Regions from separate parts of the Aureimonas populi genome, predicted to be linked through region 3. Evidence: predicted binding sites of a transcription regulator. Region 3 holds the regulator's gene; each other region holds the start of a gene.
What was found. Region 3 encodes LexA, which represses DNA repair genes until DNA is damaged. Its sites were predicted from a motif close to TGTTCNNNNTGTGTTCNG; they were not measured.

Region 1 (4,660 bases), 160 kb from region 3:
GAGCCATGATCTCGGCCGGGGTTCCCGAGGCGATCACCTCGCCGCCGTGGATGCCGGCTGCCGGGCCGATATCCACCACATGGTCGGCCGCAAGGATCGCATCCTCGTCGTGCTCCACCACGATGACCGTATTGCCGATGTCTCGCAGATGCTTGAGCGTAACGAGAAGCCGTTCATTGTCGCGCTGGTGCAGGCCGATGGAGGGCTCGTCCAGAACGTACAGAACGCCGGTGAGGCCGGAGCCGATCTGCGAGGCAAGGCGAATACGCTGCGATTCGCCGCCCGACAGGGTGCCGGAGGCGCGCGCGAGCGTCAGGTAATCGAGCCCCACATCGTTGAGGAATTTCAGTCGCTCGCGAATCTCCTTGAGGATGCGGACGGCGATCTCGTTCTGCTTCTGCGTCAGTTCCTCGGGCAGCGTCTCGAACCAGGCGGCGGCCTGCCGGATCGAAAGCTCCGTGACGGCACCGACATGCTTTCCGGCGATCTTCACCGCCAGCGCTTCCGGCTTCAGCCGGTATCCCGTGCAGGCCGGGCAGGGCGTGGCCGACATGTATCGCTCGATCTCCTCGCGCGACCACGCCGAATCCGTCTCGCGATAGCGTCGGGCAAGATTGGTGACGATGCCCTCGAAAGGCTTTGTCGTCTTGTACGAGCGCAGCCCGTCATTGTAACGGAACTCGATCTTTGTGCGGCCTGTGCCGTTCAGGATCGCTTCGCGCGCGGCCTCGCTGAGATCGGACCATTTGTCGGTCTGCTTGAAGCCGTATTCGCGCCCCAGCGCCTCCAGCGTCTGCCCGTAATAGGGCGAGGTGGACTTCGCCCACGGCGCGATGGCCCCTCCCTTCAACGTGCGGTTCTCGTCCGGCACGATCAGGCGCGGATCGACCGCCTGGTGAGAGCCGAGGCCGTCGCAGCTCGGGCAGGCGCCGAACGGGTTATTGAAGGAGAAGAGACGTGGCTCGATCTCGGGAATTGTGAAGCCGGACACCGGGCAGGCAAACTTCTCCGAGAAGACCATCTGGCGCGGCCTCCCGCGCTCGTCCGTGCCATCGGCGAATTCGGCCACCGCGATGCCATCGGCCAGCCGCAGAGCGGTCTCGAGCGAGTCGGCCAGGCGCGCGGAAATGTCCGCGCGAACCACGACGCGGTCCACCACGATGTCGATATCGTGCTTGTACTTCTTGTCCAGCGCAGGCGCATCGGCAATGTCGTGAAACTCGCCATCGATGCGAACCCGCTGGAAACCCTTTTTCTGAAGCTCCGCCAGTTCCTTGCGGTATTCGCCCTTTCGCCCGCGCACCAGCGGGGCGAGCAGATACAGGCGCGTGCCTTCCTCGAGCGCGAGGATGCGATCGACCATCTGACTGACGGTCTGGCTTTCGATCGGCAGGCCAGTGGTGGGCGAATAGGGCACGCCCACCCGCGCGAAAAGAAGGCGCAGGTAATCGTAGATCTCGGTGACGGTGCCCACCGTCGAGCGCGGGTTCTTCGACGTGGTCTTCTGCTCGATGGAGATGGCCGGCGAGAGGCCGTCGATCTGGTCGACGTCCGGCTTCTGCATCATCTCGAGGAACTGGCGCGCATAGGCCGAGAGGCTCTCGACATAGCGCCTCTGCCCCTCGGCATAGATCGTGTCGAAGGCGAGCGACGACTTGCCCGACCCGGAGAGCCCCGTCATGACGATCAGGCTGTCCCGGGGAAGATCGAGATCGACATTCTTCAGATTGTGTTCGCGCGCGCCGCGCACCGAAATCGTGTTCTTCATGAGCTCTGCCGCGACACCCTGGTCCCCATCTCCGCCGAACCAGTCCCGGCGAGGTCTGGTCACAACGCGGCTTGACGAAAAGCGTTCTAGTGTTCTCTCTATGTTCCTATTCGCCCTGCCTGAGGCTGGCAAGAGAGGCCAAGTGATGTTCGAACAGAGAATGACGCTTCTTACCCTCGGCGTGGCCGATGTGGGAAGGGCGCGAGCGTTTTACGAGAGGCTCGGCTGGAAAGCCTCCAGCGCGAGCCAGACGGGAATCGCCTTCTTCCAGATCGGGGGCAGCGCCATCGCGCTGTACGAACAGGCCGCGCTGACGGCCGATACGGGGCTTGCCGAACCTCGCCCGGGCGCCCGTGACGCTGGCCTACAACACGCGCTCGCGTGAGGAGGCAGACCTGTTGATGGGCGAAGCGAAGGCTGCGGGCGCCGCCGTGCTTCGTGCCCCTCACGAAGCACCGTGGGGCGGTTATGTCGGCTACTTCGCCGATCCCGACGGCCATCCCTGGGAGGTGACCTATGCACCGACCCTCGTGCCGCAAGCGGACGGAAGCATCGTGCTGCCGTAGCGAATCATGAAAGAATCAGGGGGAAAGCAGAGCTGTGCCTTTCTTGGGCGCGGTCGCATCCCTAGGTTCGCCGAACACTTCATCCGGGCGCAGGAGACGGAAAACATGGCAGGCAGCGTCAACAAGGTCATCCTCGTGGGCAATCTCGGGGCGGACCCGGAGGTGCGCCGACTGAACTCCGGCGACGCCGTGGTCAATCTGCGCATCGCCACTTCGGAGAGCTGGCGCGACCGCGCCTCGGGCGAGCGCAAGGAGCGCACCGAATGGCACAACGTCGTCATCTTCAACGAGAATCTCGTGAAGGTGGCCGAGCAGTTCCTGAAGAAGGGATCGAAGGTCTATATCGAGGGCCAGCTCCAGACCCGCTCATGGGACGACCAGTCCGGGCAGAAGCGGTACACTACGGAAGTCGTGCTCCAGCGCTTCCGGGGCGAGTTGCAGATGCTCGACGGCCGCAACGAAGGCGGCGGCTCTTATGAAGGCGGCGGTGGCGGATACGAGCGCGGCGGCGGCGGGGGCGGGGGACGCTCCGGCGGCGGTGGCGGCGGATACGGTTCCAGCGGTGGCAGCTCGCGCGGGGGCGGCAGTGCCGGAGGCGGAGGAGGCGGGGGCCGATCGGATGACCTCGACGACGAAATTCCGTTCTGAAGATCAACGCGCGCGGCCCGGTCGAGAAGCAGGCCGCACCAGCGACTCGACCGGAATGGCCAGGCCGTTTCTCAACGGCCTGCTGCCTCCTTTCATAAGGTGCGCCCCGCACCGGAGTGGCGAGGGGAGCACCTGTCCAGCCGAACGAGAGGCTTAACGCCGCGCTGAGGAGCGAGGGCCAGGATACCGCGCAAGGCTTCCGCCCGGGCGCGGCTCGTCGCCCTTGCGCTTTGAGGCCGCAGGTTCCATACCCCCTCTGACGCTAGAAGCAGCCGGGAAAACCACTTGGCCGACGAAGACAGCAAAACCCCGCCCGAACGCCCGCGCGGGATCGAATCCGTCTCCATTATCGAGGAAATGCAGCGGTCCTATCTCGACTACGCGATGAGCGTGATCGTGAGCCGCGCGCTGCCCGACGTGCGTGACGGGTTGAAGCCCGTGCACCGGCGCGTGCTCTTTGCGATGAGCGAAATGGGCCTTGCCTGGAATCGCCCGTTCCGCAAATCCGCAGGTGTCGTCGGCGAGGTGATGGGTAAGTACCATCCGCATGGCGACGCCTCGATCTACGACGCGCTGGTGCGCATGGCGCAGGACTGGTCGCTGCGCGCGCCGCTGATCGACGGGCAGGGCAATTTCGGCTCGATCGACGGCGACCCCCCGGCGGCCATGCGCTACACCGAGTGCCGCCTGGAGAAGGTCTCCGAAGCGATCCTCGAGGATATCGACAAGGAAACGGTCGACTTCCAGGAGAATTACGACGGGCGCGAGATGGAGCCCGTGGTGCTTCCCGCGCGCGTTCCGAACCTCTTGGTCAACGGCTCCGGCGGCATCGCCGTGGGCATGGCGACGAACATCCCGCCGCATAATCTCGGCGAGATCGTCGACGGCTGCGTGGCCATGATCGACAATCCGCAGATCACATTGCCGGAACTGATCGAGATCATTCCGGGCCCCGATTTCCCGACGGGCGCGATCATTCTCGGCCGGGCCGGCATCCAGTCGGCCTATTCCACCGGGCGCGGCTCCATCCTGATGCGCGGCAAGGTGCATATCGAGGAGATGCGCGGCGAGCGCGAGGCGATCATCGTCACCGAGGTTCCCTACCAGGTGAACAAGGCGACGATGATCGAGAAGATGGCCGAGCTCGTGCGCGACAAGCGCATCGAAGGTGTCTCCGACATTCGCGACGAGAGCGATCGCGACGGCTACCGCGTCGTGGTGGAGCTGAAGCGCGAGGCGTCCTCCGACGTGGTGCTGAACCAGCTTTACCGCTTCACTCCGCTGCAGACCTCCTTCGGCGCGAACATGGTGGCGCTGAACGGTGGCAAGCCGGAGCAGATGACGCTGGTCGACATGCTCTCGGCCTTCATCGCCTTCCGCGAGGAGGTGGTGAACCGGCGCACCAAGTTCCTGCTGCGCAAGGCGCGCGAACGCGCGCATGTGCTGGTGGGCCTTGCCATCGCGGTCGCCAATATCGACGAGATCATCGCCCTCATCCGCCGCGCGCCCGACCCGGCGACAGCGCGCGAACAGTTGATGGAGCGCGAATGGGAAGCCAAGGACGTGGCCCCGCTCGTGCGGCTGATCGACGATCCGCGCCACCGCATTTCGGAGGCGGGAACCTACCGGCTTTCGGAGGCGCAGGCCCGCGCCATCCTCGACCTTCGCCTCCAACGCC
Region 2 (4,660 bases), 170 kb from region 3:
GGGCCCGCGAGAACCGAGACGGGACGACCCCACCCGAATTGATCGATCACCGCCGTCGCCACGGCGTTTCCCGCCGTTTCCATCAGTTGCAAGATCGGCACTCCACTTTCGACCGTCAGTCGATCGGCGTGTGCCATTTCATCGGGCGAGAGAAGATGAGGAATTACAGTCATTTGTGAAATTATGACGCCTTAATGGGCAAAGCGCACAAAGAAAGTGCAGATAATTGTCGAATCTTGCGCCGTTTCCTCTAGATGGCGCGGTAGCGTGTCAAATGGGAAGCCGCTACACAACGCCCGATGCCGTCAATGGTTCGCTTGGCCCCAATTGCCTTGCAGCCGCTTCGGCCTGCCGGAACGCCCTGCTCGCGAAGGCGATTTAAGGCATGTTCGGGTCGTCGGGACGAGAGATGCGAGGAGAAGGTCCGATGAAGAAGGTCGAGGCGATCATCAAGCCGTTCAAGCTGGACGAAGTGAAGGAAGCGCTTCAGGACGTCGGGCTCCAGGGCATCACCGTGACGGAAGCCAAGGGCTTCGGCCGCCAGAAAGGCCACACGGAGCTTTACCGGGGCGCGGAATACGTCGTCGATTTCCTCCCCAAGGTGAAGATCGAGGTCGTTCTTGCCGACGAGTCCGTGGCTGCGGCCGTGGAGGCCATTCGCAAGGCCGCCCAGACGGGCCGCATCGGCGACGGCAAGATTTTCGTGTCAAACATCGAGGAGGCGATCCGCATCCGCACCGGCGAAGCCGGCGTGGACGCCATCTGACCGCCCCGCATTCTTTCAACCCTATCGTCGAGACCAGGAGCCAGGGATGACATCGGCCAACGATATTCTGAAGCAGATCAAGGACAACGAGATCAAGTTCGTCGATCTGCGCTTTACCGATCCGAAGGGAAAGCTGCAGCACGTCACGATGGACGTGTCCATCGTGGACGAGGACATGTTCTCCGAAGGCTCGATGTTCGACGGTTCCTCCATCGCCGGCTGGAAGGCGATCAACGAGTCGGACATGGTCCTGATGCCCGATCCCGAGACGGCGCACATGGACCCGTTCTTCGCGCAGTCGACCATGGCGATCTACTGCGACATCCTCGATCCGATCTCGGGTGAGAGCTACAACCGCGACCCGCGCTCGACGGCCAAGAAGGCCGAGGCGTACCTCCAGCAGTCCGGCATCGGCGATACCGCCTATTTCGGCCCCGAGGCCGAGTTCTTCGTCTTCGACGACGTGAAGTACAAGGCGGACCCCTACAATACCGGCTTCAAGCTCGACTCGACCGAGCTGCCCTCGAACGACGATGCGGATTACGAGACGGGCAATCTTGGCCACCGTCCGCGTATCAAGGGCGGTTACTTCCCGGTTCCCCCCATCGATTCGCTTCAGGACATGCGCTCCGAGATGCTGACGGTGATGGCCGAGATGGGCGTCGCGGTCGAAAAGCATCACCACGAGGTGGCGGCCGCGCAGCACGAACTCGGCATCAAGTTCGACACGCTCGTGCGCAACGCCGACAAGATGCAGATCTACAAGTACGTGATCCATCAGGTCGCAAACGCCTACGGCAAGACGGCCACCTTCATGCCCAAGCCGGTCTTCGGCGACAACGGCTCGGGCATGCATGTCCACCAGTCGATCTGGAAGGCCGACAAGCCCACCTTCGCGGGCAATGAATATGCCGGCCTGTCGGACACCGCGCTGTTCTACATCGGCGGCATCATCAAGCATGCCAAGGCGCTGAACGCATTCACCAACCCGTCGACCAACTCGTTCAAGCGCCTCGTGCCGGGCTACGAGGCTCCGGTGCTGCTCGCCTATTCGGCGCGCAACCGTTCCGCCTCCTGCCGCATCCCCTTCGGCCAGTCGCCGAAGGCCAAGCGCGTCGAGGTCCGCTTCCCCGACCCGACGGCGAACCCCTACCTCGCCTTCTCAGCCATGCTCATGGCCGGCCTCGACGGCATCAAGAACAAGATCCATCCGGGCGCGGCCATGGACAAGGACCTTTACGACCTGCCGCCCGAGGAGCTGAAGGAGATCCCCACCGTCTGCCGCACCCTGCGCGAGGCGATGGAAAGCCTGGATGCCGACCGCGACTTCCTGAAGGCCGGCGGCGTGTTCGACGACGACCAGATCGACGCCTTCATCGACCTGAAGATGGCCGAGGTGCTGCGCTACGAGATGACGCCGCATCCGGTCGAGTTCGACATGTACTATTCGGTCTGAGCCTCGAGGCCGACCCGATCGAAGAGGGCCCCGTTCGCGGGGCCTTTTTTCGTGGCGGGTCTGCAACGGGCCGTCAGTTCCGGCCTTGTTTTCACCAGCGCGCCTTGAAGAACATTTCGTGAAAGTATACCCCTAGGCCATGGCACTTCATGGCGGGAGCAGGCGTTTGCGGGCAGCGGGAATAGGTCCTCTATGAGTGATGATCTGTTCTCCGGCGCTGCCGCGCGCAAGCCCGTGCGTGCCCCTGCCCGACCCCTCGCGGTGGCCGAGCCCTTTGTCCAGAACACCGAATATACGGCTGCCGATATCGAGGTGCTGGAAGGGCTCGAGCCTGTGCGCCGCCGCCCCGGAATGTATATCGGCGGCACCGACTCCAAGGCGATGCATCACCTTTTCGCTGAGGTGATCGACAATTCGATGGACGAGGCGGTCGCGGGCCACGCATCGGTCATCGACGTCTCGCTGGACGCGGATGGCTATCTCTCGGTGACGGATAACGGGCGCGGCATTCCCATCGACCCGCACCCGAAATACCGCGACAAGTCCGCGCTGGAGGTGATCCTCACTACGCTTCATGCGGGCGGCAAGTTCGATTCGCGCGTCTACGAAACCTCCGGCGGCCTGCACGGCGTGGGCGTTTCCGTGGTGAATGCCCTGTCGGAGCGGCTGGATGTCGAGATCGCGCGCGGGCGCAAGCTTTACCGGCAGTCTTATGCGCGCGGCCTGGCCGTCACCCCGCTGGAGGAAGCGGGCGACGTTCAGAACCGGCGTGGAACGCGCGTGCGCTTCAAGCCAGATCCGCTGATCTTCGGAGAGGAGGCGGCTTTCGAACCCGCCCGCCTCTTCGCGATGGCCCGATCCAAGGCCTACCTGTTCGGCGGCGTTGAAATCCGCTGGTCATGCGATCCCCGGCTGCTCGACGGCAGCGATCAGGTGCCGGCCCGTGCAAGCTTTCACTTTCCCGGCGGCCTGAAGGATTATCTCGCCGCATCCATCGGCAAGGAGCATCGCGTCACCTCGCAGATCTTCGCTGGCCGAACGGAGAAGGTCTCCGGCCACGGTGCGGTGGAATGGGCGGTGTCGTGGACGGCGGCCGATGGCTTCGTGCGTTCCTACTGCAACACGATCCCGACGCCCGAGGGCGGCACTCACGAGGCCGGCCTGCGTTCGGTCCTGCTGCGCGGACTCAAGGCCTTCGCGGAGATTTCGGGAAACAAGAAGGCTTCGATCATCACGGCGGACGACGTGATGATGACGGCCTCCGCCATGCTGTCCGTCTTCATCCGCGAGCCCGAATTCGTCGGGCAGACCAAGGATCGGCTGGCCACCGCCGAGGCGCATCGCATCGTGGAAGCCTCGCTCCGAGACAGTTTCGACATCTGGCTCGCTTCCTCGCCGCAGGATGCGGCCCGGCTGATCGAATGGGTGGTGGAACGCGCCGACGAGCGCCTGCGCCGCCGGCAGGAGAAGGAAGTCAGCCGCAAGACAGCAACGCGCAAGCTGCGCCTGCCCGGCAAGCTGGCGGATTGCTCGCAGACCGGCGCCGCGGGAGCCGAGCTCTTCATCGTGGAGGGCGATTCTGCCGGCGGTTCCGCCAAGCAGGCCCGAGACCGTTCGCGGCAGGCAATTCTTCCCCTGCGCGGCAAGATATTGAACGTCGCGTCGGCCGGGCGCGAAAAGCTGGGCGCCAACCAGCAGCTTTCCGACCTCATCCAGGCGCTGGGCTGCGGAACGCGCGGCAAATACCGGGAGGCGGACCTTCGCTACGAGCGGGTCATCATCATGACCGACGCCGATGTCGACGGCGCGCATATCGCTTCGCTGCTGATTACCTTCTTCTTCCAGGAAATGCCCGAGCTGATCCGCGAGGGGCATCTCTTCCTCGCCGTGCCGCCGCTCTACAAGCTGAGCCAGGGAGGCAAGACGGTCTATGCCCGCGACGACCGCGACCGGGAGCGTCTGATTGCGCGCGACTTCAAGGGGAAGGGCAAGATCGAGATCAGCCGCTTCAAGGGCTTGGGCGAGATGCTGCCCTCGCAACTGAAGGAAACGACGATGGACCCGCGCAAGCGCACGCTCCTGCGCGTGGAGATCGACGACGCGGTGGAAAGCGGCACGGCGGGGGCTGTCGATGCGCTGATGGGCAGCAAGCCTGAGGCTCGTTTTCGCTTCATCCAGGACCGCGCGGCCTTTGCCGAAGACCTCGACGTCTGACGCACCCGACCCATCTTGCCCTAGCGCTTCTCGCCAAAGGTTCGATACGATGTTGCTTCCGTCCCGCCTCGCCGCCGCTGCTGCCATTCTCGCCCTGGGGTCGATGCCGGTGGGGGCGCAGGAGAGCCCTCCTCCCGCGACCCCGGAGCCGCAGTCAGCCCCGCTCGCTTCGCAGCCCGCACCAGCCAACGGCCAGGAAAGCGCGGCTGACGGTGGGGCTTCAG
Region 3 (4,660 bases):
CCGAGGTGGACGAATGGCTGCGCATAACGGGCCTCGCGCACGTGCTGTCGATCTCCGGCTTCCACATGGCCCTTATCGCCGGCTTCACCATGCTATCGGTGCGCGCGATCCTGTCGCTGCTTCCGGCCGTGCCGCTCCTCGTCTCCACCAAGAAGATGGCCGCGCTGGTCGCGCTCGCGGTGTCCACGGCCTACCTTCTCATCGCCGGCGACAACGTGGCGACGCAACGCTCCTATATCATGCTGGTGATCATGCTCGGCGCCGTGCTCCTGGATCGGCCCGCATTAACGCTGCGCAACGTCGCCATCGCCGCGATGATCGTCATCGCGATCAGCCCCCATGCGGTGCTGACGGCAAGCTTCCAGATGTCCTTCGCCGCGACGGCCGCCCTGATCGGCGCCTACGGCGCTTTGATGCGCTGGTGGAACAGGCGCAGGCAGCGCAGGGCGGGGCCACCGCGCGGCGTACTCGCGGGGGCTGCCCTTGCGACTATGGCGCTCGCCTTGTCCTCGCTTATCGCCGGAGGAGCCACGGCGCCCTACGGCGTCTATCATTTCCAGCGCGCCGCCCTTCTCGGCGGCCTCATCGCCAATGTCGCGATCATGCCGCTCTTCAGCTTCTGGATCATGCCGGCGGCCTTGATCGCGGTTCTGCTGATGCCCTTCGGGCTGGATTCGCCGGTGTGGCAGGCCATGGGCCATGGCCTCACTCTCGTCTTCCGTATGGCCGAAATCCTCGCAGCCTGGTTTCCCGACCGCACGACCGGGCTCATGACGAAATCGGGCCTCGTTCTGCTTTCGGCTGCGGTGCTTTCGCTCTGTTTCTTCGCAAGCCGCCTGAGGTGGATCGCCTTGCCCCTGGCCTTGGTCGGCCTGACCCTCGCACCCGATCGCCGCGAGCCGCCCGAACTCCTGATCTTCGAAGACGGCAAGCAGCTTGCCCTGGTGGGCGAGGAAGGCGGACTTGCCCATCTGAAGGAGCGGCCGAACGGCTTCGTCGACAGCCAATGGAGCCGCGCCTTCCCGGAGGCCTATCCGCGCGAAGAGAACACGCACCGTGACACCTCGCCCGGCGCCTTCACCTGCACGGAGAATATCTGCCGGGCCACGACGCGCAGCGGGTTGAGGGTGGGATGGACCGAGGACTACGAGAAGACGGGACTTCTCTGCGACACCACGGATGTCGCCATCGTCTCCCGCGCGATCCGACTTTCGCAATGCCGCAGCGGGGCGCACCTCGTCACGCTGCGAAGCTTGCGGCGTACCGGTTCTCTCGCCGTTTCCGCCGATCCGCAAACCGGCCGGGCCGTTGTCACGCCTTCCATCGCGGCGGAGCCACGCGAATGGAACAGGCACCGCCATGCGCCATGGCCGGAGTTCTGGCGCAACCCGGAGCGGGACGCATCAGCATCCCCCCGCACCGCCACCGCCGAATAGCGTGCCAGCCGACAGTTCGGCCTTAATACCGGCGGATCAGCCCGACGAGCTTGCCCTGCACCTTCACCTGGTCAGCGCCGAAGATGCGTGTCTCGTAGGCTGGATTGGCCGCTTCCAGGGCAATCCTGTCGCCCTTGCGCCGAAACCGCTTGAGCGTGGCTTCCTCGTCGTCCACCAGTGCGACCACGATCTCTCCCGGGCTGGCCGTATCGCCGCGCCGGATGATGACCGTATCGCCGTCGAGAATTCCCGCCTCGATCATCGAATCGCCGGCCACATCGAGTGCGTAATGCTCCCCGCCGCCAATCAGGTCGGCGGGCAGGGTGACGTGCCGCGTGTTGTTCTGGATGGCCGAGATGGGCACGCCCGCCGCGATGCGGCCCATGACGGGGACACTCACGCCATCATTGGCGGCCTCATGCGCGCCCATGCCCTTCTTTTCCGCCGCCGGTGCACGGGCACCGCCCACGATGCTCGGCTTGAAGCCGCCGGCCGGGCGCGCCGGCTTGGCGCTGCCTTCGGGCAGCCGCAGGATTTCCAGCGCCCGGGCGCGATTGGGAAGGCGGCGAATGAAGCCGCGCTCCTCCAGTGCCGTGATGAGCCGATGAATGCCCGACTTGGACTTCAGTTCGAGCGCGTCCTTCATCTCGTCGAAGGATGGCGGAACGCCGGCAGCCTGCAACCGCTCGTGAATGAAGAGAAGAAGATCGTGCTGCTTGCGCGTCAGCATCGAGGCGGCCCCGCAGAATCAAAAACAAAACCTGAACAAACCTATCTGTTCTAGTTGTGTTCCGCAAGGACCCGTCAGTCCAGAACGACGAAACGGCAGGCGTCCCCTGGGCTGGCCGGGGGCGCGTGGGGAGGGCGGTGGATGAGGACCTGCGCACGGGCGTAGATTGAAAGGAGCGAGGAATCCTGCCTGTCGAGCGGCAGGACTTCCGGCGTTTCGCGGTCGCCCGCGGGGTTCAGCATCGATCTGACGAAATCGGCGCGCACGCCATTCGCGCGCATCCCGCTGCCGAGGCGCCCGGTTCTCTCGACGATGGGAGGCAGGCACGCGAGGCGGCGGAGCAGGGGACGCAGGAACAGCGTGGCCGCGACCATGCAGGAGGAAGGGTTACCGGGCAGGCCGAGAAGCCGCATCGGCCCGAGGCGCCCGGCCATCAGGGGCTTGCCGGGCCGCATGGCCACCTTCCAGAAGTCGAGTGTTGCCCCCGATTCCTCGAAAGCTTTCGCCGCGAGATCGTGGTCGCCGACGGATGCGCCGCCGATGGAGACGAAGATGTCGGCGCCGTCGCGCAAGGCGCGGTCTATCTGCGCGCGGATGTCGCCCACCCGGTCGGGCGCGATGCCGCAATCCAGAACCTCCCCCCCATTCGCCTCGACGAGAGCAGCCAGGCCGTAGCTGTTCGAGGCGACGATCTGCGAGGGGCCGAGTGGCGCGCCGGGCTCGACCAGTTCGGAGCCCGTGGCGAGGATGGCCACGCGGGGACGACGCAGGGCGGGCAGGCGGGGATGGCCGCCGCTCGCGCCCAGCGCCACGGCACCGGGCGTCAAGCGCGCATGTCGCTGAAGGAGCACGTCGCCCTGTCGAAAATCGTTGCCGGCGGGGCGGACGTTCTCGCCGGGCATGACGACGGCAAGAACGCGCACCTGACGTTCGCCGAGCCGCTCGGCATCCTCCTGGATCAGAACGGCGTCGGCCCCGTCGGGCACGGGCGCGCCTGTGAAGATACGAACGGCCTCGCCATCCTGTATCCGGCCGCCGAAGGCGTGGCCGGCGGCCGATTCGCCTATGACCGACAGCACGGATGGAGGCGAGGCCGTCTGTGCGGATCGCACTGCGTAGCCGTCCATGGCCGAGGCGTTGAAATCCGGCTGGGTGCGAAGTGCGCTCACGTCACATGCCAGAACCCGGCCGGTGGCCTCGCGCAGCGGAACAAGCTCCTCGTCGGTGATGGGCGAAACGTCGGAGAGGAGTCGTTCGAGCGCGGCTTCCAGCGGCAGAAGGCTCATTCCGCCGCCCAGTCGCCCGAACGGCCGCCGGACTTCTCCAGGAGGCGGATGGCGGTGATCTGCATCGACCGATCGACAGCCTTTGCCATGTCGTAGACGGTGAGGCAGGCGACTGAAACGGCCGTCAGTGCTTCCATCTCCACGCCCGTCTTGCCCGAGAGCCTGGCCGTGGCGGTAACGCGCAAACCCGGCAGGGAGGGCTCCGCCTCGATCTCCACGCCCACCTTGTCGAGCATCAGCGGATGGCACAAAGGGATGAGATCGGACGTCTTCTTGGCCGCCATTATGCCGGCGATGCGCGCGATGGAGATGACATCGCCCTTCTTCGCCTGCCCCGAAAGGATGAGGTCGAGTGTCTCGGAACGCATCGTCACCAATCCCTCGGCCCGTGCGACGCGCATCGTTTCCGCCTTGTCGCCCACGTCGACCATCGAAGCCGCGCCGGTGGCGTCCAGATGCGTCAGGCCCGGCGCGTCCGGCTTCATCGGATATCCCCCAGCAAAGCGCGCGTGGCGGCCTCCACGTCCTCGTGGCGCATCAGGCTCTCGCCGACCAGGATCGTGCCGATCCCGGCCTTCCTCAGCCGCAGGCAGTCCACATTCAGGTTGATCCCGCTCTCGCCCACCACGATCCGATCCTCTGGCACAAGCGGCGCAAGGCGCTCGGAGGTTGCCAGATCCGTTTCGAAAGTGCGCAGGTTGCGGTTGTTGATGCCGATCAGGGGGGACGCCAGCTTCAGGGCGCGCTCCAGCTCCGCCTCGTCGTGAACCTCGATCAGGACATCGAGCCCGTGATGCAGGGCGGCCGACTCGAGTTCGGCGGCAAGGCTGTCCTCCACCGCCGCCATGATCACCAGAATGGCGTCCCCGCCCCATGCTCGCGCTTCGGCCACCTGATAGGGGTCGAAGAGGAAGTCCTTTCGCAGCGCGGGCAGTGCCGTCGCATCCCGGGCAGCCGTGAGGAAGGAAGCGTGCCCCTGAAAGGAGGGCGCGTCCGTCAGAACGCTGAGGCATGTCGCGCCGCCGCGCTCATAGGCCTTCGCCAGGGCAGGCGGGTCGAAATCCGGGCGGATCAGGCCCTTGGAGGGGCTTGCCTTCTTCACCTCCGCGATCAGCGCGAAGCGACCCTTATCCAGCGTGGAGCGGATGGCGCGCTCGAAGCCGCGCGGCGCGTCCCTTTCGGCGATCCGCCGCTCCAGCTCGCCCAGC

Region 1: uvrA (excinuclease ABC subunit UvrA) is a predicted target of LexA. The motif match lies at 1,859-1,876, and genes of this name have one in related genera.
Region 2: parE (DNA topoisomerase IV subunit B) is a predicted target of LexA. The motif match lies at 2,298-2,315, and genes of this name have one in related genera.

Annotation. Positions count from the first base shown of each region.
Region 1 covers NZ_CP072611.1:2,854,884-2,859,543, reverse strand. The annotation lists gene uvrA (excinuclease ABC subunit UvrA) at 1-1,768, opposite strand, end outside; gene J7654_RS18365 (VOC family protein) at 1,914-2,153, shown strand; gene J7654_RS18360 (VOC family protein) at 2,122-2,334, shown strand; gene ssb (single-stranded DNA-binding protein) at 2,440-2,982, shown strand; gene gyrA (DNA gyrase subunit A) at 3,340-4,660, shown strand, end outside.
Region 2 covers NZ_CP072611.1:2,862,766-2,867,425, forward strand. The annotation lists gene J7654_RS13475 (NAD(P)H-hydrate dehydratase) at 1-101, opposite strand, end outside; gene J7654_RS13480 (P-II family nitrogen regulator) at 428-766, shown strand; gene glnA (type I glutamate--ammonia ligase) at 813-2,222, shown strand; gene parE (DNA topoisomerase IV subunit B) at 2,415-4,436, shown strand.
Region 3 covers NZ_CP072611.1:2,692,516-2,697,175, forward strand. The annotation lists gene J7654_RS12690 (ComEC/Rec2 family competence protein) at 1-1,436, shown strand, start outside; gene lexA (transcriptional repressor LexA) at 1,459-2,166, opposite strand; gene J7654_RS12700 (molybdopterin molybdotransferase MoeA) at 2,241-3,452, opposite strand; gene moaC (cyclic pyranopterin monophosphate synthase MoaC) at 3,449-3,937, opposite strand; gene trpC (indole-3-glycerol phosphate synthase TrpC) at 3,934-4,660, opposite strand, start outside.